Natrinema sp. SYSU A 869: one gene and its partners. The main gene of each other region encodes a partner of the protein of the gene in region 2 in a complex. Links are inferred from orthologs where the notes say so. Each region holds a gene or a part of one and is shown on either strand. Other genes may lie near its edges. The genes, in order: rpl4p, K6I40_RS11515, K6I40_RS24165, K6I40_RS24180 and rpl7ae.

Region 1 (2,974 bases), 2.6 Mb from region 2 along the record:
AGGGAAGCGAGGTCGTGCGAACGGAGGAGGCTCTGTTCGCGACGCTCGCTCCCCTCTCACTGAGAGAGTGATAGAATGCCACAAGCAAATACACCACGCAAAGGCTCACTCGGGTTCGGTCCACGAAAGCGTGCGACCAGCGAGGTCCCACGCTTCAATTCGTGGCCGGACGACGACGGACAGCCGACGCTCCAGGGCTTCGCGGGCTATAAGGCCGGCATGACCCACGTCGTCATGGTCGACGATAAAGCGAACTCGCCGACCGAAGGGATGGAAGAGACCGTCCCTGTGACGATCGTGGAGACGCCGCCGATGCGCGCCGTCGCACTGCGAGCGTACGAAGACACGCCGTACGGTATGAAGCCGATAACCGAGGTCTGGACCGACGAGTTCGTTCCTGAACTCGATCGCGTTCTGGACCTTCCCGGTGACGAGCACGACACCGACGCTGCCACGGACGAGCTCCGTGGCCTCCACGAGGAGGGTCGCGTCGATGACGTCCGCGTCATCACCCACACGGTTCCGGGGGACATTCCCTCGGTGCCCAAGAAGAAACCGGACGTGATGGAAACGCGCGTCGGCGGCGGCTCCGTCGACGACCGCGTCGACTTCGCCCTCGAGATCATCGAGGACGGTGGCGAACACGTCATGAACGACGTGTTCCGCGCCGGCGAGTACGTCGACGCGAGCGGCGTCACGAAAGGCAAAGGGACCCAAGGCCCCGTCAAGCGATGGGGCGTCCAGAAACGCAAGGGCAAACACGCCCGGCAGGGCTGGCGTCGCCGCATTGGCAACCTCGGCCCCTGGAACCCGTCCCGCGTCCGCTCGACGGTCCCGCAGCAGGGCCAGATGGGCTACCATCAGCGGACGGAACTGAACAAGCGCCTCGTCGACATCGGCGACGGCGCAGACGCGACGGTCGACGGCGGCTTCGTCAATTACGGCGAAGTCGACGGACCACACGCGTTGATCAAGGGCTCGCTCCCCGGGCCACAGCAGCGTCTCGTACGCTTCCGCCCGGCGATCCGACCCGGAGACCAGCCGCGCCTCGATCCCGAGGTGCGCTACGTCTCCACCGCATCCAACCAGGGATAACACATGGACGCAACAGTACGAAACCTGGACGGCGACGACGCGGGCACGGTCGAGCTCCCGGCGGTCTTCGAGACCCAGTACCGCCCGGACTTGATCGGCCGCGCCGTGCGCGCCGCGCAGGCAAACCGAAAACAGGACTACGGTGCCGACGAGTTCGCCGGCCTTCGAACGCCGGCCGAATCGTTCGGTAGCGGCCGCGGTATGGCCCACGTCCCACGACAGGAGGGTCGCGCTCGCCGCGTTCCCCAGGCCGTCAAGGGACGCAAGGCACACCCGCCGAAAGCCGAGAAAGACCAGTCCGAATCGATCAACACGAAAGCAAAGAAACTGGCCGTCCGCAGCGCGATCGCTGCGACGACCGACGCCGAACTCGTCGCCGAGCGCGGCCACGAGTTCGACGAGGACGTCGAGACTCCCGTCGTCATCGACGACGAGTTCGAGGGCCTCCACAAGACGAAAGAGGTCGTCGAATTCCTCGAGGCAGCCGGCCTCGCGGACGACATCGAACGCGCCGACGAGGGTCGCAGCGTCCGCTCCGGTCAGGGGAAAGCCCGTGGCCGCAAGTACAAGACGCCGACGTCGATCCTCTTCGTCACGTCCAGCGAGACCGGCCCATCGCGAGCGGCCCGGAACCTCGCCGGTGCGGACGTGACGACGGCCGCGGAGGTTAACGCGGAGGATCTCGCTCCCGGCGCACAGCCGGGACGACTCACCGTCTGGACCGAGAGCGCACTCGAGGAGGTGGCCGACCGATGAGCTCGGCCATCGAACACCCGCTCGTCACGGAGAAGGCGATGAACGACATGGACTTCGAGAACAAGCTCCAGTTCGTCGTCAACCCGGACGCGACCAAGCCTGAGATTCGGGACGAGGTCGAAGAGCGCTTCGAGATCTCGGTCGAGAACGTCAACACGCAGGTAACGATGAAGGGTAAAAAGAAAGCGATCGTCCGCCTCTCCGAGGAGGACGACGCACAAGAAGTCGCTTCGCGAATCGGGGTGTTCTGAGAATGGGACGACGCATTCAAGGACAACGACGCGGTCGCGGGACCTCCACATTCCGCGCCCCGTCGCACCGATACAAGGCGGACCTCGAACACAAGAAAGAGGAAGATGACAACATCGTCCGCGGGACGGTCGTCGACATCGAACACGACCCGGCCCGATCCGCGCCGATCGCTGCCGTCGAGTTCGAGGATGGCGATCAGCGCCTGATCCTCGCTCCCGAAGGCATCACCGTCGGCGAGGAGCTACAGGTCGGTGTTTCCGCGGAGATCAAGCCCGGCAACACGCTCCCGCTCGGGGAGATTCCCGAAGGAGTGCCGGTCTGTAACGTCGAGTCGAACCCTGGCGACGGCGGTCGATTCGCCCGCGCCTCGGGAACGAACGCTGACCTGATCACCCACGACCGCAAGGCGGCGGTCATTCAGCTTCCCAGCGGCGAGGTCAAGCGCCTCGATCCGCAGTGTCGAGCCACTATCGGCGTCGTCGCCGGCGGTGGCCGGACGGAGAAGCCGTTCGTCAAGGCAGGGAACAAGTATCACAAGATGAAGGCCCGGGGCACCAAGTGGCCTCGCGTCCGCGGTGTCGCCATGAACGCCGTCGACCACCCGTTCGGTGGTGGCGGCCGGCAACACCCCGGCAAACCCAAGTCCGTCTCGCGGGACGCCCCGCCGGGACGGAAGGTCGGTGACATTGCCTCCCGGAGCACCGGTCGAGGTGGCAACAAATGAGTCAGGAGTACCGAACCGGCCGTGAAGGTGAATTCACCTACCGCGGCCACACGCTCGAGGAGCTGCAGGCACTAGAGCTCGACGAGGTCGTGGAACTGCTCCCCGCACGTCAGCGGCGAAGTATCCAGCGCGGTCTCTCCGTCGAGA
Region 2 (4,429 bases):
GTTTACATTACAGCGCCACCCGAAGCCGCCGACGGGATCGCCGAGACGTTGGTCGAGGAGCGACTCGCTGCCTGCGTCAATCGTCTATCGACGACCTCGACCTACCGCTGGGAGGGCGAGATTCACAACGACGACGAGGCCGTGTTGCTCGCGAAGACCACTGACGACGTGTACGACGATCTCGTCGACCGCGTCCGTGACATCCACCCCTACGACGTCCCCTGTATCGAGCGCTTCGACGAGAGCGACGTCCTCGAGTCGTTCGCAGCGTGGCGAACGGAGAGCGTCGAGTGACGGAACGGGGTTGATTCGGCCGGTGTACGTCAGACGGTCACAGACGATGACTACCCGAATTAGCAACCCTTAAAACTCGCGCACGGGTTATCACGGATATGGCTGGAACCATCGAAGTGCTCGTTCCGGGTGGCCAGGCCAATCCTGGCCCACCACTCGGTCCCGAGCTCGGACCGACGCCCGTCGACGTGCAGGCCGTCGTACAGGAAATCAACGATCAGACCGAAGCGTTCGACGGGACCGAAGTCCCCGTCACCGTCGACTACGAGGAGGACGGCTCCTTCGAGATCGACGTCGGTGTCCCGCCGACGGCGGCACTGATCAAAGACGAGGCTGATTTCGATACCGGCAGCGGCGAACCCCAGAAGGACTTCGTCGCGGATCTTTCCGTTGAACAGGTCAAGACGATCGCCGAACAGAAACACCCTGACCTGCTCGCCTACGATACGATCAACGCCGCGAAGGAGGTCGTCGGTACCTGCGCTTCGATGGGCGTCACCATCGAGGGCAACGACGCTCGAGAGTTCAAGCAGCGAGTCGACGACGGCGAGTACGACGACGTGCTCGCTGGCGAAGCGAGCGCCTGAATACGGCGCAGCGAGTGCTTCTTCGTTCTCGTAGACCCTAGTAGTGTCAGCGACGGGCACTCGAGACGCGAGTAGACGACCGTCCGTTTTCCGCGGTCCGTTCGAGCGGAGCCAACATGCCTTGGACAGGTGGCGTCGCTGTCTCTCGATTGTGACGGCCAACAGATGGAGGATGACACGGAATGGACCCGTAGAGGCGAGTTCAACCGTAGCGAGGAAGACCGTTCGGGCGGCTACCTAGATCTTGTTCGCGGGCGGGACGGTCCGGTCGTCCGGGCGCGTCGTCCCGGTCGCCCCGGACAGGACTCGGATCGTTGCACCGATACCGAGCGCACTGGCGAATCCGAGGAGGACGGCGGTGGCCGGAAACGACAGCCCAACAATCCCACTGAGGAGTGCCCCGACGAGCAGCCCGATCGCAAGTCGACTGTCACCGAGCCGTGTGGCGACGGTGCACCCGATCGCGACGAAGCCGATCGCCGTCGCAACCGGCAGGATGATCGCGCCGAATATCACCAGTGGAATTCCGAAGAATGTCCCGAGGCTCGTATCCACGATGAGATACCCCGTGCCCGTGAGTCCACTGCTGACGAGGAGACCCGGAATCCCAACGCAAAGCGAGATGATAGGACTCTGTCGCGATTTCGACACCGCCTGTGTGCCATAGTTTTGCGCTAAGCCGAGCACGATTATCATCACGAGTATTGTCGCAGCGAACTGGATTCCCACCCGAACGATCGGCTCGAGCGATCGATACAACTCGAGTTCCCCGCCGGACGGCGTTAGCATGGCGACCGAACCGATCCCCGTTGGACCAATGATATTATATAAGTCTACTGGCCACATGAACGTATGGTACAATATAACGCATAATAGAGTTTTCGGTTATTCGAAGCGTGAATAATACGTTATTGTGGTGAACTGTGATCGAACGAACGCGGCCACGCGGGATGGCTATACTTGCTGGCAGTGGTTCTGGGATGACGAGACAGCGAGGACGCTGCGAGACGAGCATACTGGCAGTTCGACGGGTTTAAGTTCAGGATGGCACTTGGTTCAAGGGAGACAGGCATCGCCTGTTTCACTGACCCGTAGGAGCAGTCCTGCGTACTACGGAGGTGAACGATGGCAGATTCGGATATTGAAACAGCAGTAGCGCGCGCACTCGAGGATTCGCCCGATCGGAACTTTACCGAAACGGTAGACCTCGCGATCAATCTGCGCGACTTAGACCTAAACGAACCGTCGAACCGCGTTGACGAGTCGATCGTCCTACCGGCCGGAACCGGCCAGGAAACTCGGATCGTCGTCATCGCCGAAGGAGAGACCGCAGTCCGCGCCGAAGAGGCGGCGGACGAGGTACTTTCGGTGGACGACGTGGCCGATCTGGACGACGACGAGGCCAAAGACATGGCCGACGAGACGGACTTCTTCATCGCCGAAGAAGCAATGATGCAAGACATCGCCCGGCACCTGGGTACCATTCTCGGTCCCCGAGGGAAGATGCCGGATCCGCTCTCGCCCGACGACGACGTCGTCGAAACCGTCAACCGGCTCAAAAACACCGTGCAGCTTCGCTCCGGCGACCGACGAACCTTCCACACGCTCGTCGGTGCCGAAGACATGGACGCCGAGGATATCGGCGACAACATCGACGTCATCCTGCGTCGCCTGCACGCTGACCTCGAGAAGGGGCCCCAGAACATCGATATCGTCTATGTGAAGACGACGATGGGCCCGTCCGTGGAGGTGGCCTAGAATGAGCGCACAGGCTGAACGCAAAACCGAGAACCTTCCCCAGTGGAAGAAAGAGGAAGTCGACGACCTCGCACAAATCATCGACGAGTACGAGAGCGTCGGCGTCGTCGGTATCGCCGGCATTCCCTCGAAGCAGCTCCAAGACATGCGCCGCGACCTGTACGGCACTGCCGTGTTGCGCGTCAGCCGCAACACCCTGCAGACGCGCGCGCTCGAGGACGCCGGACTCGGCGACCTCGTCGAGCACATCGGGGGACAGGTCGGGATCATCGCGACCGACGAGAACCCGTTCTCGCTGTACAAGGAACTCGAGGCGTCGAAGACGCCCGCACCGATCAACGAGGGCGAAATCGCCCCGAACGACATCGTGATCCCCGAAGGGGACACCGGTGTCGATCCGGGGCCGTTCGTCGGTGAACTTCAGGGTATCGGTGCGAACGCGCGCATCGAAGAAGGGTCGATCCAGGTCATGGAGGACTCGACGGTTCTCGAAGCCGGCGAGGAAGTCTCCGCCGACCTGTCGAACGTCCTCAACGAGCTCGGTATCGAGCCCAAGGAGGTCGGTCTCGACCTGCGCGCCGTCATCGCCGAGGGCGTGCTCTTCAACCCCGAGGACCTCGACATCGACATCGAGGCCTACCGGAGCGACGTGTCGACGGCCGCCGCCCGCGCACGGAACCTCTCGCTTAACGCGAGCTTCCCGACCGCGTCGACGGCCCCGACGCTCATCGCCAAGGCCACGGGCGAGGCCAAGAGCCTCGGCCTGCAGGCCGCCATCGAGGACGAAGACCTGATGCCCGACCTCGTCAGCAAGGCCGACGCACAGCTGCGTGCGCTCGCGGGCCAGATTGATGACGAGGAGGCGCTTCCTGACGAACTTCAGGACGTCGAGGCTCCCGCCGAACCGGCGGCAGCCGACGACGAAGACGAATCGGCAGACGACCAGACTGAAGACGAGGCTGAGACCGAAGAGACCGACGGCGACGATGACGACGAAGATGACGGCGACGGCGCGGCAGGTCTCGGCGAGATGTTCGGTTAATTAACGGAGGATCCAACAATGGAATACGTATACGCTGCACTCATCCTGAACGAATCGGGCGAAGAGATCAACGAAGACAACCTGACGAACGTGCTCGACGCTGCCGGCGTCGACGTCGAAGAGTCTCGCGTGAAGGCGCTCGTCGCCGCACTCGAGGACGTCGACATCGACGAGGCAGTTTCCGAGGCCGCTGCCGTCCCCGCTGGCGGGGCCGCCGCAGGCGGTGCCGCGGGTGGCGAGGCCGCTGCCGCCGACGAAGGCGGCGACGAGGAAGAAGCCGAGGAGACCAGCGACGTGCCGGACACGACGGACGAGGACGACGACGAGGACGACGAGGCCGACGGCGAGGGTCTCGGCGAACTCTTCGGATAGACTTCAGTTCCGTCGATCCGGTTTCGACGAGTTTTCAACCCCGATTTTTATCGACGCTCGACGGCGAGTGGCGATGCTGCCTGCGCGGGGAAGCAGCGATTCGCGACTCGAGTAGTACCTCGCTGAGCCGAGACCATATAAACGAGGACGCGGCCAGAGTCGGCGATGCCCGCTCCTGTCGAGATCGTCACCGAGCCGGCGCTGACACTCCAGTTGCTCGCATGGGTGGTCGCCGGCTCGCTACTGGGGTGTTGTAGCGGGCTCGTCCCCGGACTCCACGCTAACAACTTCGCGTTCCTGCTGGCCGGCGTCGTGCCGTCAGTCCCCGGGCCGCCGCTGTTCGTCGGCTGTGCGATGCTCGCGGCCGGCGTCGTCC
Region 3 (4,442 bases), 2.6 Mb from region 2 along the record:
CCGTCCTCGGCGTCGTCTTCGACGCCTTCTGGAAGGCCAATAAGTGGAACCTGAAACTCGCCATCGAAGATCTCGCCGACGAGGGCGGCGAGTCCGAGAGCGGGCCGGACGTCGTCACCATCGACTAGAGCAGCGCCTCGAGGCGAACCGGTGTTCGTCGATCAGCAGTCACGGGTCGCATCCTGACTCGAGACGATTTTCATTCGCGGTGTTGCGATGCAACGCTCGCGATTTGTATTCAGAGAAGTGCGCTGGCTGGGATTTGAACTACGTCCAGACGTGCTCATAGTTCGAGAGACCAAAGGTCTCTCGTCATCAAACGAAGCCGTCGGCTTCGCGGACAGGGCGATTCCTCCGGAATCGCTTGCAGTCGGCGCGAAGCGCCGACGACCTCGCGAATTCTGGCAGGACGTAGTCCCGCTGACCTCGCGGGAGTGGTTCGAAAGGTGCAAACGCACCTTTCGTCATCACGAGACGGCGGAGCCGTCTCGAACGACTTCGCTCCCGCTTAGCTCCGATTCGCTCAGTCACGAAAGACGAGAAGCGTCTTTCGAACGATTTCGCTGCACGCGACTGACCTGATTCAAACCCGAACGATTTTTCGATACTCGAACCCCTCGCTTCGCTCGTCGGTATTGAGTATCGAAAAATGCGCTGGCTGGGATTTGAACCCAGGTTGTGACCATGGCAAGGTCACGTGATACCACTACACTACCAGCGCGCTCGATCAGCACTGCACCATCAGACACTCTGTCTCGAGTGTAACTGGACGATAGCACCACATATATTTATAAATGACGAACCTCGAGCGAGACGCTCGCCGCGACCTCGTCCGAGCGACTCGATTCGATGCTCGCAGTTGGTGACGGATTCGGAGTCACAGCCGCTGATTCGAGGTCACCGATACGGCTCGAGGAGACGACTACACGACTGGCGTGCACACGCTATGCGGTGCTCGCCGAAATTGTTCGCCGTAGAAGTGCGCTGGCTGGGAGTTTGAACAACGCGAAGACGACCCAGCTCGCTCACGCCGTTCGCTCGCGGTCGTCGGCGCTGCGCGCCGACTGCTCGAGGGATCTCTGATCCCTCGCTGGCTGCGACTTCTCTCGTTCAAATCCGAACGATTTTTCGATACTCAAACTCCTCGCTTCGCTCGTCGGTATTGAGTATCGAAAAATGCGCTGGCTGGGATTTGAACCCAGGTTGTGACCATGGCAAGGTCACGTGATACCACTACACTACCAGCGCCCTGCTGCACTCATACCTACTGCCGGATAGGTGTATAAGGGTTGCGAATCGATCCGGCATCGGCATGCCGCAGCATGCCGATTCTCGAGTAATCGAGTCGACAGACCACCCCGTGTAGAGGCGATATCGTCCGTTTCTTCTCGCAGGCCGCCTGTGATTAGTTACCGCGAGTGAGTGTGTGTCTGTTCGGCATGAATTCGGGGGTGAGAGGCGTTGACAGCCGGGATCGAATCCGCTATTCTTTTAAGACCCTCTCCGCAATATATCGCTACAGTCTAGTGACGCGGCGTCGAAGCGTCTCGGCATGACTGTCAGCGTACTCGTGCCGTCGTCGATCAGTCGGGAAGCCGAAGACAAACGCGAGGCAACCCGAAAGCTCGGATATGTCGCCCGCGCGGCGACGATCTTCCGGGCAGATCGCCTGGTCGTCTATCCCGATCGGGATGGAGAAACCGGGCAGTTCGACGGTGGGTTCGTACAAACCGTGTTGCGGTACGCCGCAACGCCCCCATACCTCCGCAACGAGGCATGGGGGATGCGGGACGAACTGGAGTACGCGGGCGTCTTGCCGCCGCTCCGCGCCATGTCACAGACCGGCTCCGAATCTACCGGTTCGGGGTCGTCAAGACAAGGAATCGTGACCGAGGTCGGACCTGAAGGGCGCGTCCGGGTCAATTGCGGACTGCAACACCCAATCTCCCTCAACGTACCGCCGAAAATGGCGGTCGAAGAGGGGGAGCGCGTGACCGTCAGGATCTCTTCGCGACGACCGGTCCGGGCGAAGCTCATCGATGATCCCCTTCCGGGGCTTTCGATCGAGCAGACGGACCTGCAGGCAGCACTCGGCCGTGAGGATGCCGGCGTTCGTATCGCGGCCTCCCGATTCGGTGAGCATCTCACCGTCGGGCGGCTCAAGACGTTGGCCGGACGCGTCCAGCACGACGGGATGACCGTCGCCTTCGGCGCGCCCGAGAGAGGGCTGCCGGCTATCCTCGGAATCGAGGAATCGGCCATCGAAGCGGCATCCGGACAAGATGGCGCGGCCGATAACGGAGTCGAACCCACTGCCGATCCGGGGTTCGACCTCTGGCTAAACACGGTTCCGGATCAGGGAAGCGAGGTCGTGCGAACGGAGGAGGCTCTGTTCGCGACGCTCGCTCCCCTCTCACTGAGAGAGTGATAGAATGCCACAAGCAAATACACCACGCAAAGGCTCACTCGGGTTCGGTCCACGAAAGCGTGCGACCAGCGAGGTCCCACGCTTCAATTCGTGGCCGGACGACGACGGACAGCCGACGCTCCAGGGCTTCGCGGGCTATAAGGCCGGCATGACCCACGTCGTCATGGTCGACGATAAAGCGAACTCGCCGACCGAAGGGATGGAAGAGACCGTCCCTGTGACGATCGTGGAGACGCCGCCGATGCGCGCCGTCGCACTGCGAGCGTACGAAGACACGCCGTACGGTATGAAGCCGATAACCGAGGTCTGGACCGACGAGTTCGTTCCTGAACTCGATCGCGTTCTGGACCTTCCCGGTGACGAGCACGACACCGACGCTGCCACGGACGAGCTCCGTGGCCTCCACGAGGAGGGTCGCGTCGATGACGTCCGCGTCATCACCCACACGGTTCCGGGGGACATTCCCTCGGTGCCCAAGAAGAAACCGGACGTGATGGAAACGCGCGTCGGCGGCGGCTCCGTCGACGACCGCGTCGACTTCGCCCTCGAGATCATCGAGGACGGTGGCGAACACGTCATGAACGACGTGTTCCGCGCCGGCGAGTACGTCGACGCGAGCGGCGTCACGAAAGGCAAAGGGACCCAAGGCCCCGTCAAGCGATGGGGCGTCCAGAAACGCAAGGGCAAACACGCCCGGCAGGGCTGGCGTCGCCGCATTGGCAACCTCGGCCCCTGGAACCCGTCCCGCGTCCGCTCGACGGTCCCGCAGCAGGGCCAGATGGGCTACCATCAGCGGACGGAACTGAACAAGCGCCTCGTCGACATCGGCGACGGCGCAGACGCGACGGTCGACGGCGGCTTCGTCAATTACGGCGAAGTCGACGGACCACACGCGTTGATCAAGGGCTCGCTCCCCGGGCCACAGCAGCGTCTCGTACGCTTCCGCCCGGCGATCCGACCCGGAGACCAGCCGCGCCTCGATCCCGAGGTGCGCTACGTCTCCACCGCATCCAACCAGGGATAACACATGGACGCAACAGTACGAAACCTGGACGGCGACGACGCGGGCACGGTCGAGCTCCCGGCGGTCTTCGAGACCCAGTACCGCCCGGACTTGATCGGCCGCGCCGTGCGCGCCGCGCAGGCAAACCGAAAACAGGACTACGGTGCCGACGAGTTCGCCGGCCTTCGAACGCCGGCCGAATCGTTCGGTAGCGGCCGCGGTATGGCCCACGTCCCACGACAGGAGGGTCGCGCTCGCCGCGTTCCCCAGGCCGTCAAGGGACGCAAGGCACACCCGCCGAAAGCCGAGAAAGACCAGTCCGAATCGATCAACACGAAAGCAAAGAAACTGGCCGTCCGCAGCGCGATCGCTGCGACGACCGACGCCGAACTCGTCGCCGAGCGCGGCCACGAGTTCGACGAGGACGTCGAGACTCCCGTCGTCATCGACGACGAGTTCGAGGGCCTCCACAAGACGAAAGAGGTCGTCGAATTCCTCGAGGCAGCCGGCCTCGCGGACGACATCGAACGCGCCGACGAGGGTCGCAGCGTCCGCTCCGGTCAGGGGAAAGCCCGTGGCCGCAAGTACAAGACGCCGACGTCGATCCTCTTCGTCACGTCCAGCGAGACCGGCCCATCGCGAGCGGCCCGGAACCTCGCCGGTGCGGACGTGACGACGGCCGCGGAGGTTAACGCGGAGGATCTCGCTCCCGGCGCACAGCCGGGACGACTCACCGTCTGGACCGAGAGCGCACTCGAGGAGGTGGCCGACCGATGAGCTCGGCCATCGAACACCCGCTCGTCACGGAGAAGGCGATGAACGACATGGACTTCGAGAACAAGCTCCAGTTCGTCGTCAACCCGGACGCGACCAAGCCTGAGATTCGGGACGAGGTCGAAGAGCGCTTCGAGATCTCGGTCGAGAACGTCAACACGCAGGTAACGATGAAGGGTAAAAAGAAAGCGATCGTCCGCCTCTCCGAGGAGGACGACGCACAAGAAGTCGCTTCGC
Region 4 (4,507 bases), 2.6 Mb from region 2 along the record:
CTCGTACGCTTCCGCCCGGCGATCCGACCCGGAGACCAGCCGCGCCTCGATCCCGAGGTGCGCTACGTCTCCACCGCATCCAACCAGGGATAACACATGGACGCAACAGTACGAAACCTGGACGGCGACGACGCGGGCACGGTCGAGCTCCCGGCGGTCTTCGAGACCCAGTACCGCCCGGACTTGATCGGCCGCGCCGTGCGCGCCGCGCAGGCAAACCGAAAACAGGACTACGGTGCCGACGAGTTCGCCGGCCTTCGAACGCCGGCCGAATCGTTCGGTAGCGGCCGCGGTATGGCCCACGTCCCACGACAGGAGGGTCGCGCTCGCCGCGTTCCCCAGGCCGTCAAGGGACGCAAGGCACACCCGCCGAAAGCCGAGAAAGACCAGTCCGAATCGATCAACACGAAAGCAAAGAAACTGGCCGTCCGCAGCGCGATCGCTGCGACGACCGACGCCGAACTCGTCGCCGAGCGCGGCCACGAGTTCGACGAGGACGTCGAGACTCCCGTCGTCATCGACGACGAGTTCGAGGGCCTCCACAAGACGAAAGAGGTCGTCGAATTCCTCGAGGCAGCCGGCCTCGCGGACGACATCGAACGCGCCGACGAGGGTCGCAGCGTCCGCTCCGGTCAGGGGAAAGCCCGTGGCCGCAAGTACAAGACGCCGACGTCGATCCTCTTCGTCACGTCCAGCGAGACCGGCCCATCGCGAGCGGCCCGGAACCTCGCCGGTGCGGACGTGACGACGGCCGCGGAGGTTAACGCGGAGGATCTCGCTCCCGGCGCACAGCCGGGACGACTCACCGTCTGGACCGAGAGCGCACTCGAGGAGGTGGCCGACCGATGAGCTCGGCCATCGAACACCCGCTCGTCACGGAGAAGGCGATGAACGACATGGACTTCGAGAACAAGCTCCAGTTCGTCGTCAACCCGGACGCGACCAAGCCTGAGATTCGGGACGAGGTCGAAGAGCGCTTCGAGATCTCGGTCGAGAACGTCAACACGCAGGTAACGATGAAGGGTAAAAAGAAAGCGATCGTCCGCCTCTCCGAGGAGGACGACGCACAAGAAGTCGCTTCGCGAATCGGGGTGTTCTGAGAATGGGACGACGCATTCAAGGACAACGACGCGGTCGCGGGACCTCCACATTCCGCGCCCCGTCGCACCGATACAAGGCGGACCTCGAACACAAGAAAGAGGAAGATGACAACATCGTCCGCGGGACGGTCGTCGACATCGAACACGACCCGGCCCGATCCGCGCCGATCGCTGCCGTCGAGTTCGAGGATGGCGATCAGCGCCTGATCCTCGCTCCCGAAGGCATCACCGTCGGCGAGGAGCTACAGGTCGGTGTTTCCGCGGAGATCAAGCCCGGCAACACGCTCCCGCTCGGGGAGATTCCCGAAGGAGTGCCGGTCTGTAACGTCGAGTCGAACCCTGGCGACGGCGGTCGATTCGCCCGCGCCTCGGGAACGAACGCTGACCTGATCACCCACGACCGCAAGGCGGCGGTCATTCAGCTTCCCAGCGGCGAGGTCAAGCGCCTCGATCCGCAGTGTCGAGCCACTATCGGCGTCGTCGCCGGCGGTGGCCGGACGGAGAAGCCGTTCGTCAAGGCAGGGAACAAGTATCACAAGATGAAGGCCCGGGGCACCAAGTGGCCTCGCGTCCGCGGTGTCGCCATGAACGCCGTCGACCACCCGTTCGGTGGTGGCGGCCGGCAACACCCCGGCAAACCCAAGTCCGTCTCGCGGGACGCCCCGCCGGGACGGAAGGTCGGTGACATTGCCTCCCGGAGCACCGGTCGAGGTGGCAACAAATGAGTCAGGAGTACCGAACCGGCCGTGAAGGTGAATTCACCTACCGCGGCCACACGCTCGAGGAGCTGCAGGCACTAGAGCTCGACGAGGTCGTGGAACTGCTCCCCGCACGTCAGCGGCGAAGTATCCAGCGCGGTCTCTCCGTCGAGAAGGAGAAGCTTCTCGAGGAGGCCCGCGAGAAGGGCGAAGAGGAGACGGCGAACGATCCGATTCGAACCCACCTGCGGGATATGCCGATCCTGCCGGAGTTCGTTGGCATGACCTTCGAGGTCTACAACGGACAGGCGTTCGAGCGCGTTCGCGTTGAGCCCGAAATGATCGGCCACTATCTCGGCGAGTTCCAGCTGACACGGACCTCCGTCGAGCACGGACAGGCCGGTATCGGCGCGACCCGATCGTCGAAGTTCGTCCCACTGAAGTGATCCACGCATGGGAATCAACTACTCAGTCGACGCGGATCCCGACGCCACGGCGAAAGCCATGCTTCGGGAGCGTCATATGAGCAACAAGCACAGCAAGGAGGTCGCACGCGAACTCAAGGGCCGAACCGTTGCGGAGGCCCAGGCGTACCTGCAGGACGTCATCGACGAGAACCAGTCGGTGCCCTTTAAGTCCCACAACGCCGGTGCCGGACACCGTTCCGACATCGACGGCTGGGACGCCGGCAAGTACCCGGAGAAGGTCTCCAAGGAGTTCCTCGATCTGCTCGAGAACGTTGAAGCCAACGCAGATCATCAGGGCTTCGACGGCCAATCCATGGAGATCGCCCACGTCGCCGCCCACAAGGTCGGCGAGTCCGTGGGCCGCAAGCCGCGCGCGATGGGGCGTGCGTCCTCTTGGAACACGCCGCAGGTCGACGTCGAGATTATCGTCGAAGAAGTCGACGAGGACGAAGCAGGTGATAGCTAATGGCTGACGAACACCAATTCATCGAAAACGGCCTTCAGCGGTCCCAGATCGACGAGTTCTTCCAGGAAGAACTCGGCCGTGCAGGCTACGGTGGTATGGACGTCGCCAAGACGCCGATGGGAACCCAAATCGTCCTCAAGGCCGAAAAGCCCGGGATGGTCATCGGCAAAGGCGGCGAGAACATTCGGAAGGTCACGACGGCCCTCGAGGACCGATTCAACCTCGAGGACCCCCAGATCGACGTCCAAGAGGTCGAAGAACCCGACCTCAACGCACGGATCGTCGCGGACCGACTGGCCAACGCACTCGAGCGTGGCTGGTACTTCCGGAAGGCCGGTCACACGACGATCGACCGGATCATGGAAGCCGGCGCGCTCGGCGCGGAGATCGTCCTTTCAGGGAAGGTCACCGGCGCACGATCGCGCGTTGAGAAGTTCAACCGCGGCTACATCAAGCACAACGGCGAGCCCGCCGAGACGGTCGTCGACCACGGCCAGGGCGTCGCGGTCATGAAACTCGGCACCATCGGTGTCGACGTCAAGATCATCCCGCCGGGTGCCGAGCTGCCCGACGACTTCGAAGTCAGCGAAGACATGGATCCGGAAGAGGTCGTTCCGGACGCCGTCGAAGTCAACGAGGAAGGCGGCGTCGAGGAGCTCCTCGAGGGCGAACCCGAGGAGGCCGAGGCCGCCGAAGCGGATGCCGACGCTGCGGCTGAGGAAGCCGCCGAATCCGACGCCGAGGCCGACCTCGACGAGGACGTCGTCGAGGAGGTCATCGAAGAAGAGGTCGAGGCTGACGCCGACGAGGAGTTCGAGGACGTTGAGGTCCCCGACGGCGACGAAGACGTCGAGGAAGAGCTCGAAGAGCTCGAGGAAGACGTCGAAGCGGAAGCCGAGGAACTCGTCGAGGAGATGGAAGACGAGGACGCGGACACCGAAGCGGACGAAGCAGACGCAGACGAGGGAGGTGACGCCTGATGGCGATCATCCACGTCGAAGAGATCCGCGACATGACGCCTCCTGAACGGCAGGAGGAACTCGAGGAGCTCGAGACCGAGCTGCTGAACGCGAAGTCCGTCCTCGCGGCCGGTGGGGCCCCGGAGAATCCGGGCCGTATCGGCGAACTGGGTCGCACCATCGCGCGGATCAAGACGATCCAGCGCGAGGAAGGCGACCTGGATGACGAAGTCGAAGCGGACGCCGAATAACACAACCACACCAATGGCACTGACACCCGAGACGCTGCCGCGACACGAACTCAACGGACTCCCCGTCCGAGTCGTCGAGAGCGACGACTCCTCGCGAGTGGGTCTGGAGGGTCGCGTCGTCATCGAGACGACGAAGACCCTGTCGATAGAAGTCCGGACTGACGGCGAGTCTCGGGTCGTGATGGTGCCGAAATCGGGCTCGACGTTCGAGTTCGCGATTACAGATGACGCCGCCGACCTCGCGAAGGGGTCGGGGACTGCGTCCAAACTGGCCGACACTCAACCCAACTCGACCGATGAATCGGACGAGTCGGACCGAGCTGGCGGCGATGCCGCCAGCTGTCGTAGCGATGGTCTCTCACGGGACCACCGCGACGCTGCCGGCGAGGATGTAGCCTACGTTACGGTCGATGGATCGCGGCTGCTCTCACGACCCGCCCGACGCACGGAAACGAGTGGTGACTCACCATGGCAATAGGACTAGACGTTGAAACCCCTCCGGAACCAGAGAACCCGGAGGAATACGACTACGAGAAGTGTCCGTTCTACGGCGAGCTCTCCGTTCG
Region 5 (4,526 bases), 580 kb from region 2 along the record:
CTCCCGCGGCCAGCCCGGCAGCGCTTGATTTGCCGCGGCCGCGATCGGCCTCGAGCACAACGGCCTGTTCGGCCTCACGAAGCGACTCGAAAGCGGCGACGGCGTCGACCTGATCGGCCGTGAGACAGGCCTCGTAGGCGGCGACCGGAAATCGGTGGTCCGGGGGCGGAGTCGGGGTATCCGTTGCCAGCCGCGGGGCTGGATCGGTCAGCCCATCGGCCTCGAGTCGATCGGTCTCGAGGTCGACGATCGCGATGCCGCGGTGTGCCCGCAGCGTCCCGACGAGGCGGCGTTTGAATCGGCTGGTGACGTCGTCCAGTTCGAACGGTGGGATGGCGAGCGATTCGTCGAACGCGCCGCGGCGGTCCGGCCACGCCTCGAGAGCCGGCGTCAGCAAAACGAGCAGGCCGCCACCGTCAACCGCGCCGGTGACTTTGCCGAGCGCGTTCGGCTGGAGACCGTCGTGGACATCGACGGCAATCACATCCCGTGTCGTCCCGAGGAGCTCGCTCGCGTTGACCTGTGAGAACTGTTCGCAGCGGAGTCTGTTGTCGGGACCGACCAGCGTCGTACCAGTGATCGGCACCGAGAGAGCATCGAGAATCGACTCGAGGGCGTCGTATCCGCGCTCGCGGTCGCCGGCGAGAACGAGTAGCCGGCGTTCGTTGACCCGTTGGGCTTCCTCGCGGAGTGACTCGGCGAGGCCGACGGCATCGACATCCATGTGTTCGGCTTGGGTCCTCGAGAGTAATAGGCCACGGAACGCCGACGACCGGACCGAAAGTCGAGGACGGCTATCGGCGAAACGGATCCGACGGACGTAGATACCACATTGCTTGCCCGGGGGTGTGATGGTGCCAGTGATCGTCGTCGAAGAACCCCGGATTTCGCCATCGGAACCGGCCGTTCGCCGTGTACGAGAACGGTTCGGGGAGTTCGGGCACGGTCACGACGGCCCGCTGGCACGCGGTGAACGATCGGTGGGCCGCATCACTCGTGGGGTGAAACGAGTGGTCCGCCGCGTCCTCGGAGCGGTCGCCTCGAGTTCGGATCTCGACCTTATCGGCCGGATGCGCGGCGGTATCGACGCCCTCGAGTCGCTGATCGAAGTGATCGACGAGTCGGACGGTATCGGCGTCGAACCCGTCGCGACCGCCGACGATAGTCGCCGTCGTCTCGAGAACGAGCCACGCGCGCTTGGGCCCGGTCGCCACCTGAACGCGGTCCCACCGATCGAATCCGCCGGGCCGGGTCCGACTTCGGATTCGCGAGGCCCCAACGGGAGTCAGCGAGTCGGCGGCGTTCGCCGGAACAGCGGCCAACGAATCAATTCCGGCACAGTCGCTACCGCCTGTCGAGAACGTTTCACCGAGTGCCCATGGGAGTTCGTCCGGGACGGAAACGTCGGTGTAGACATGCGTCTCGAGGCGTGTCGAGTGGGGAACGGCGGCGACCACGTTCATGTCGGCACTCCAGCTATCACTGCAGAATCCGTACGACCGTCCGTCTGCGTCACACGCCCGTTCGACCGTCAACCGGGCGTCTTCGCCGACGACGGCAACGATCGTCTCCGCTGCGAGCGCCGATCTCACTGTCTCCTCATCCTCGGTCGCAGCGAAGACGGCGAGATCGGCATCGGTCGGGTCGTTAACCCGCCTGACGTCGTCGACTCGTATCGTGACGGCGTCGGCGACGAAGATTGATTTTCCTCGCAGTCGCCGCGCGGGGGACTCGGCCGTCCGTGAACTGTTAGAGGGAGCACCACAACCGGCAGCGACACCGGCGAATCCGGTCACGGCCGCTGCGAGGAGGGCACGGCGGGAGCGTCGGGGCATACGCCCCTTATCTGTCGGAATCGAAATATATCTGTGGATACCCGGCGCGGTCGTCTCCGAAACCGCGTTCGCTCCGATCGATCCGTCTATGGGTATCGATCGCACGGCTTCGTACGTTTGAACACGCTTTTAAGGGGGGCAACGCTATTCGAGTGTACACCCTACGCGGGGTTGATGATGCTCCTAGCTTTACAGGACTCCGCCGGGATCGGCCCGGCACGGGCACCCAGTGCCCGGACGGCAGGGGAGCGCGAGCCCACGTGTAGGAGAGGTGAACAACCAATGTCAGTTTACGTAACCACCGACATCCCAGCCGACCTCGCTGACGACGCTCTCGAAGCGCTCGAGGTCGCACGAGACACAGGCCGAGTAAAGAAAGGAACGAACGAAACCACAAAGGCGATCGAGCGCGGCAACGCCGAGCTCGTCTACGTCGCCGAGGACGTCTCCCCGGAGGAGATCGTCATGCATCTCCCCGAACTCGCCGAGGAAAAGGGAATTCCCGTCGTCTTCATCGAGACGCAGGACGACGTCGGCCACGCAGCCGGCCTCGAGGTCGGCTCGGCCGCCGCGGCGGTCGTCGATGCCGGCGAGGCGGAAGATGACGTCGAGGACATCGCCGATAAGGTCGAGGACCTCGACTGAGGTGATCAGAGATGAGTGCTGAAGAGGAAGAAAGCGGCTCTACGCCCGCCGAGGTCATCGAGATCGTCGGCAAGACCGGCATGCACGGCGAAGCCATGCAGGTCAAATGCCGAATCAAGGAGGGCGAGAACCAGGGACGCATCATCACCCGTAACTGCCTCGGGCCGGTCCGCGAAGGAGACGTACTCCAGCTCCGCGAGACCGCCCGCGAGGCCGACTCCATCGGAGGACAATAATGGTCGAGAAACGAACCTGCGACTACACGGGCGAAGAGATCGAACCCGGCACGGGCATCATGTACGTCCAGACGGACGGCACCGTGCTCCACTTCGTCGACTCCAAGGCGGAGAAAAACTTCAAGCTCGGGCGCGAACCGCGCGACCTCGAGTGGACCGAAGAAGGTCGTCGCGGCAAGGGTCCCACACAGGCCGACACGCCTTCCGACGAGGAAGCCGACCAGACCGAGCAGGTCGAGGCCGGCGAAGACGAGGACCTTGAGACGGAAGCCGAAGCCGTCGACGACGACGAGGAAGACGTGCCCGCCGGGGACGAAACCGTCGACGAGACCGAGGAGTCCGAGGCCGAAGAAGCATGAGCGATCACGAACGCACCTTCGTGATGGTCAAGCCCGACGCCTTCGGGCGCGGACTGGTGGGCGAAGTCGTCTCTCGACTTGAGGACCGCGGGCTCAAGCTCGTCGGTATCAAGGTCGAGAACATGCCCCGTGCACGAGCGGAAGAGCACTACAGCGAACACGAGGACAAGCCGTTCTATGACGGCCTCGTAGACTTTATCACCTCGGGACCGGTCGTCCCGATGGTCTGGGAGGGCCAGGACGTGACCCGACAGGTCCGCCAGATGATCGGTGAAACCGACCCGCTCGAGGCCGACCCCGGGACGATCCGGGGCGACTATGCGCTCGATCTCGGTCGGAACGTCGTTCACGCCGCCGACCACGAGGACGAGGGCGCGAATGAACGCGAAATCGGAATCCACTTCGACGACGACGAGCTGATCGACTACGATCAGCACGACGCTGAGTGGCTCTACGAATAACTCCCTCGACGCACCCACGGTAACGGTTCGGACGTCACCGGGCTGCGTTGTGACGAGGATGATTCGCTCCATCGATTCTTCTCAACGGACTCAATTCGAGAGTGGGAACGCTGCGACCGATCTCTCGCGGCCGATCGTCTGCCACTCCATCGGACTCTGCTCCGTGTTCGAGACGAGGCAGCGGTCGATTTCTCAATCCGAAACATACGCCGACTTGGATTCGGAATGAAACGAACCGTTTCGACAGATGCTGGACTAGTCAGACTGAGCAGCGGTCCAAATCGTGAGTATTCGATGCCGTCTCCCCGTTGCCCGCTTCGTTGAAATTCAGCTACGTACCGCTTTACGGCTTTAGCGGTAGTATCTGTGAAACCTATCCGTTAGGATCGTCGAGATAGTGTAATATTTAACACAGGTATTTTCTAGGGAGACGTAAGGTCTAATGTGACGGCTGTTGAAGGGATCCGTGGTGGTTTCGAATGGTAACACACGGTAGGTGGTTTGTGGATGCGTGAAACGGAGGGAGCGGCCACGTTGACAGCGGACGTGACGCCGTCGCTGGACCTCGTTTTCGATCTGCTTTCGAACAGTCGACGACGATACGTCCTCTACTATCTCAACGATCAGTCGGATGGTGTCGCAACGATTGAAGACCTCACCGAGAGCGTTATCACCCTCGAGGAGGTGACGGTGCGTGGCGACGCGGACGAGGAGTCGACCGCGAGTTTGACGGCCGGCCACGACTCGCCGGACCAGCAAGCCGAGGTCCAGATGGAACTCCAACACATCCACCTGCCGAAACTCGAGGATGCGGGAGTTCTCGAACAAGATCGGCGTAGCGAGACGGTTCGGTACTGGAGCCAACCGTCGCTCGAGGAATGGCTCGAGCACGCACATCACAAGGAATTCGAGTAATTCGAGAAGAGCGGTACTATCGTCGTAGCAGCGGTCACGCGACGGTGGTCGATACCGATTGGGGTTGCTGAAAGA

What was found.
Region 1: K6I40_RS11515 (region 2) and rpl4p share a complex: the UniProt entries of both Methanocaldococcus jannaschii proteins name them as parts of the 50S ribosomal subunit. The link is inferred for Natrinema sp. SYSU A 869 from one-to-one orthologs.
Region 3: K6I40_RS11515 (region 2) and K6I40_RS24165 share a complex: the UniProt entries of both Methanocaldococcus jannaschii proteins name them as parts of the 50S ribosomal subunit. The link is inferred for Natrinema sp. SYSU A 869 from one-to-one orthologs.
Region 4: K6I40_RS11515 (region 2) and K6I40_RS24180 share a complex: the UniProt entries of both Methanocaldococcus jannaschii proteins name them as parts of the 50S ribosomal subunit. The link is inferred for Natrinema sp. SYSU A 869 from one-to-one orthologs.
Region 5: K6I40_RS11515 (region 2) and rpl7ae share a complex: the UniProt entries of both Methanocaldococcus jannaschii proteins name them as parts of the 50S ribosomal subunit. The link is inferred for Natrinema sp. SYSU A 869 from one-to-one orthologs.

The regions. Positions count from the first base shown.
Region 1 is NZ_CP082249.1:3,230,926-3,233,899, forward strand. It holds rpl4p (50S ribosomal protein L4), read left to right. Parts: upstream 1-1,098; coding sequence 1,099-1,851; downstream 1,852-2,974. Other genes in the region: K6I40_RS24160 (RNA methyltransferase), read left to right, coding at 1-71; K6I40_RS24165 (50S ribosomal protein L3), read left to right, coding at 76-1,095; K6I40_RS24175 (50S ribosomal protein L23), read left to right, coding at 1,848-2,102; K6I40_RS24180 (50S ribosomal protein L2), read left to right, coding at 2,105-2,827; K6I40_RS24185 (30S ribosomal protein S19), read left to right, coding at 2,824-2,974. UniProt on the Methanocaldococcus jannaschii protein: One of the primary rRNA binding proteins, this protein initially binds near the 5'-end of the 23S rRNA. It is important during the early stages of 50S assembly.
Region 2 is NZ_CP082249.1:667,860-672,288, reverse strand. Bases 938-3,822 are described here. They hold K6I40_RS11515 (50S ribosomal protein L1), read left to right. Parts: upstream 938-2,006; coding sequence 2,007-2,639; downstream 2,640-3,822. Other genes in these bases: rpl12p (50S ribosomal protein P1), read left to right, coding at 3,700-3,822; K6I40_RS11510 (50S ribosomal protein L10), read left to right, coding at 2,641-3,681; K6I40_RS11520 (hypothetical protein), read right to left, coding at 1,119-1,670. Outside these bases: divalent-cation tolerance protein CutA, read left to right, coding at 1-294; K6I40_RS11525 (50S ribosomal protein L11), read left to right, coding at 393-881; more of rpl12p, read left to right, coding at 3,823-4,053; K6I40_RS11500 (tripartite tricarboxylate transporter permease), read left to right, coding at 4,219-4,429. UniProt on the Methanocaldococcus jannaschii protein: Probably involved in E site tRNA release. Binds directly to 23S rRNA. Protein L1 is also a translational repressor protein, it controls the translation of its operon by binding to its mRNA.
Region 3 is NZ_CP082249.1:3,228,569-3,233,010, forward strand. The notes cover bases 1,545-4,442. They hold K6I40_RS24165 (50S ribosomal protein L3), read left to right. Parts: upstream 1,545-2,432; coding sequence 2,433-3,452; downstream 3,453-4,442. Other genes in these bases: K6I40_RS24160 (RNA methyltransferase), read left to right, coding at 1,553-2,428; rpl4p (50S ribosomal protein L4), read left to right, coding at 3,456-4,208; K6I40_RS24175 (50S ribosomal protein L23), read left to right, coding at 4,205-4,442. Also shown: K6I40_RS24145 (DUF4112 domain-containing protein), read left to right, coding at 1-128. UniProt on the Methanocaldococcus jannaschii protein: One of the primary rRNA binding proteins, it binds directly near the 3'-end of the 23S rRNA, where it nucleates assembly of the 50S subunit.
Region 4 is NZ_CP082249.1:3,231,928-3,236,434, forward strand. What follows is about bases 1-2,963. They hold K6I40_RS24180 (50S ribosomal protein L2), read left to right. Parts: upstream 1-1,102; coding sequence 1,103-1,825; downstream 1,826-2,963. Other genes in these bases: K6I40_RS24165 (50S ribosomal protein L3), read left to right, coding at 1-93; rpl4p (50S ribosomal protein L4), read left to right, coding at 97-849; K6I40_RS24175 (50S ribosomal protein L23), read left to right, coding at 846-1,100; K6I40_RS24185 (30S ribosomal protein S19), read left to right, coding at 1,822-2,244; K6I40_RS24190 (50S ribosomal protein L22), read left to right, coding at 2,252-2,731. In the rest of the region: more of K6I40_RS24195, read left to right, coding at 2,964-3,711; rpmC (50S ribosomal protein L29), read left to right, coding at 3,711-3,941; K6I40_RS24205 (ribonuclease P protein component 1), read left to right, coding at 3,955-4,419; K6I40_RS24210 (30S ribosomal protein S17), read left to right, coding at 4,410-4,507. UniProt on the Methanocaldococcus jannaschii protein: One of the primary rRNA binding proteins. Required for association of the 30S and 50S subunits to form the 70S ribosome, for tRNA binding and peptide bond formation. It has been suggested to have peptidyltransferase activity; this is somewhat controversial.
Region 5 is NZ_CP082249.1:89,716-94,241, reverse strand. Bases 817-3,798 are described here. They hold rpl7ae (50S ribosomal protein L7Ae), read left to right. Parts: upstream 817-2,117; coding sequence 2,118-2,480; downstream 2,481-3,798. Other genes in these bases: ndk (nucleoside-diphosphate kinase), read left to right, coding at 3,072-3,536; K6I40_RS08535 (50S ribosomal protein L24e), read left to right, coding at 2,716-3,075; K6I40_RS08540 (30S ribosomal protein S28e), read left to right, coding at 2,492-2,716; K6I40_RS08550 (hypothetical protein), read right to left, coding at 817-1,835. Also shown: tRNA(Met) cytidine acetyltransferase TmcA, read right to left, coding at 1-724; more of K6I40_RS08550, read right to left, coding at 795-816; K6I40_RS08525 (hypothetical protein), read left to right, coding at 4,044-4,451. UniProt on the Methanocaldococcus jannaschii protein: Multifunctional RNA-binding protein that recognizes the K-turn motif in ribosomal RNA, the RNA component of RNase P, box H/ACA, box C/D and box C'/D' sRNAs.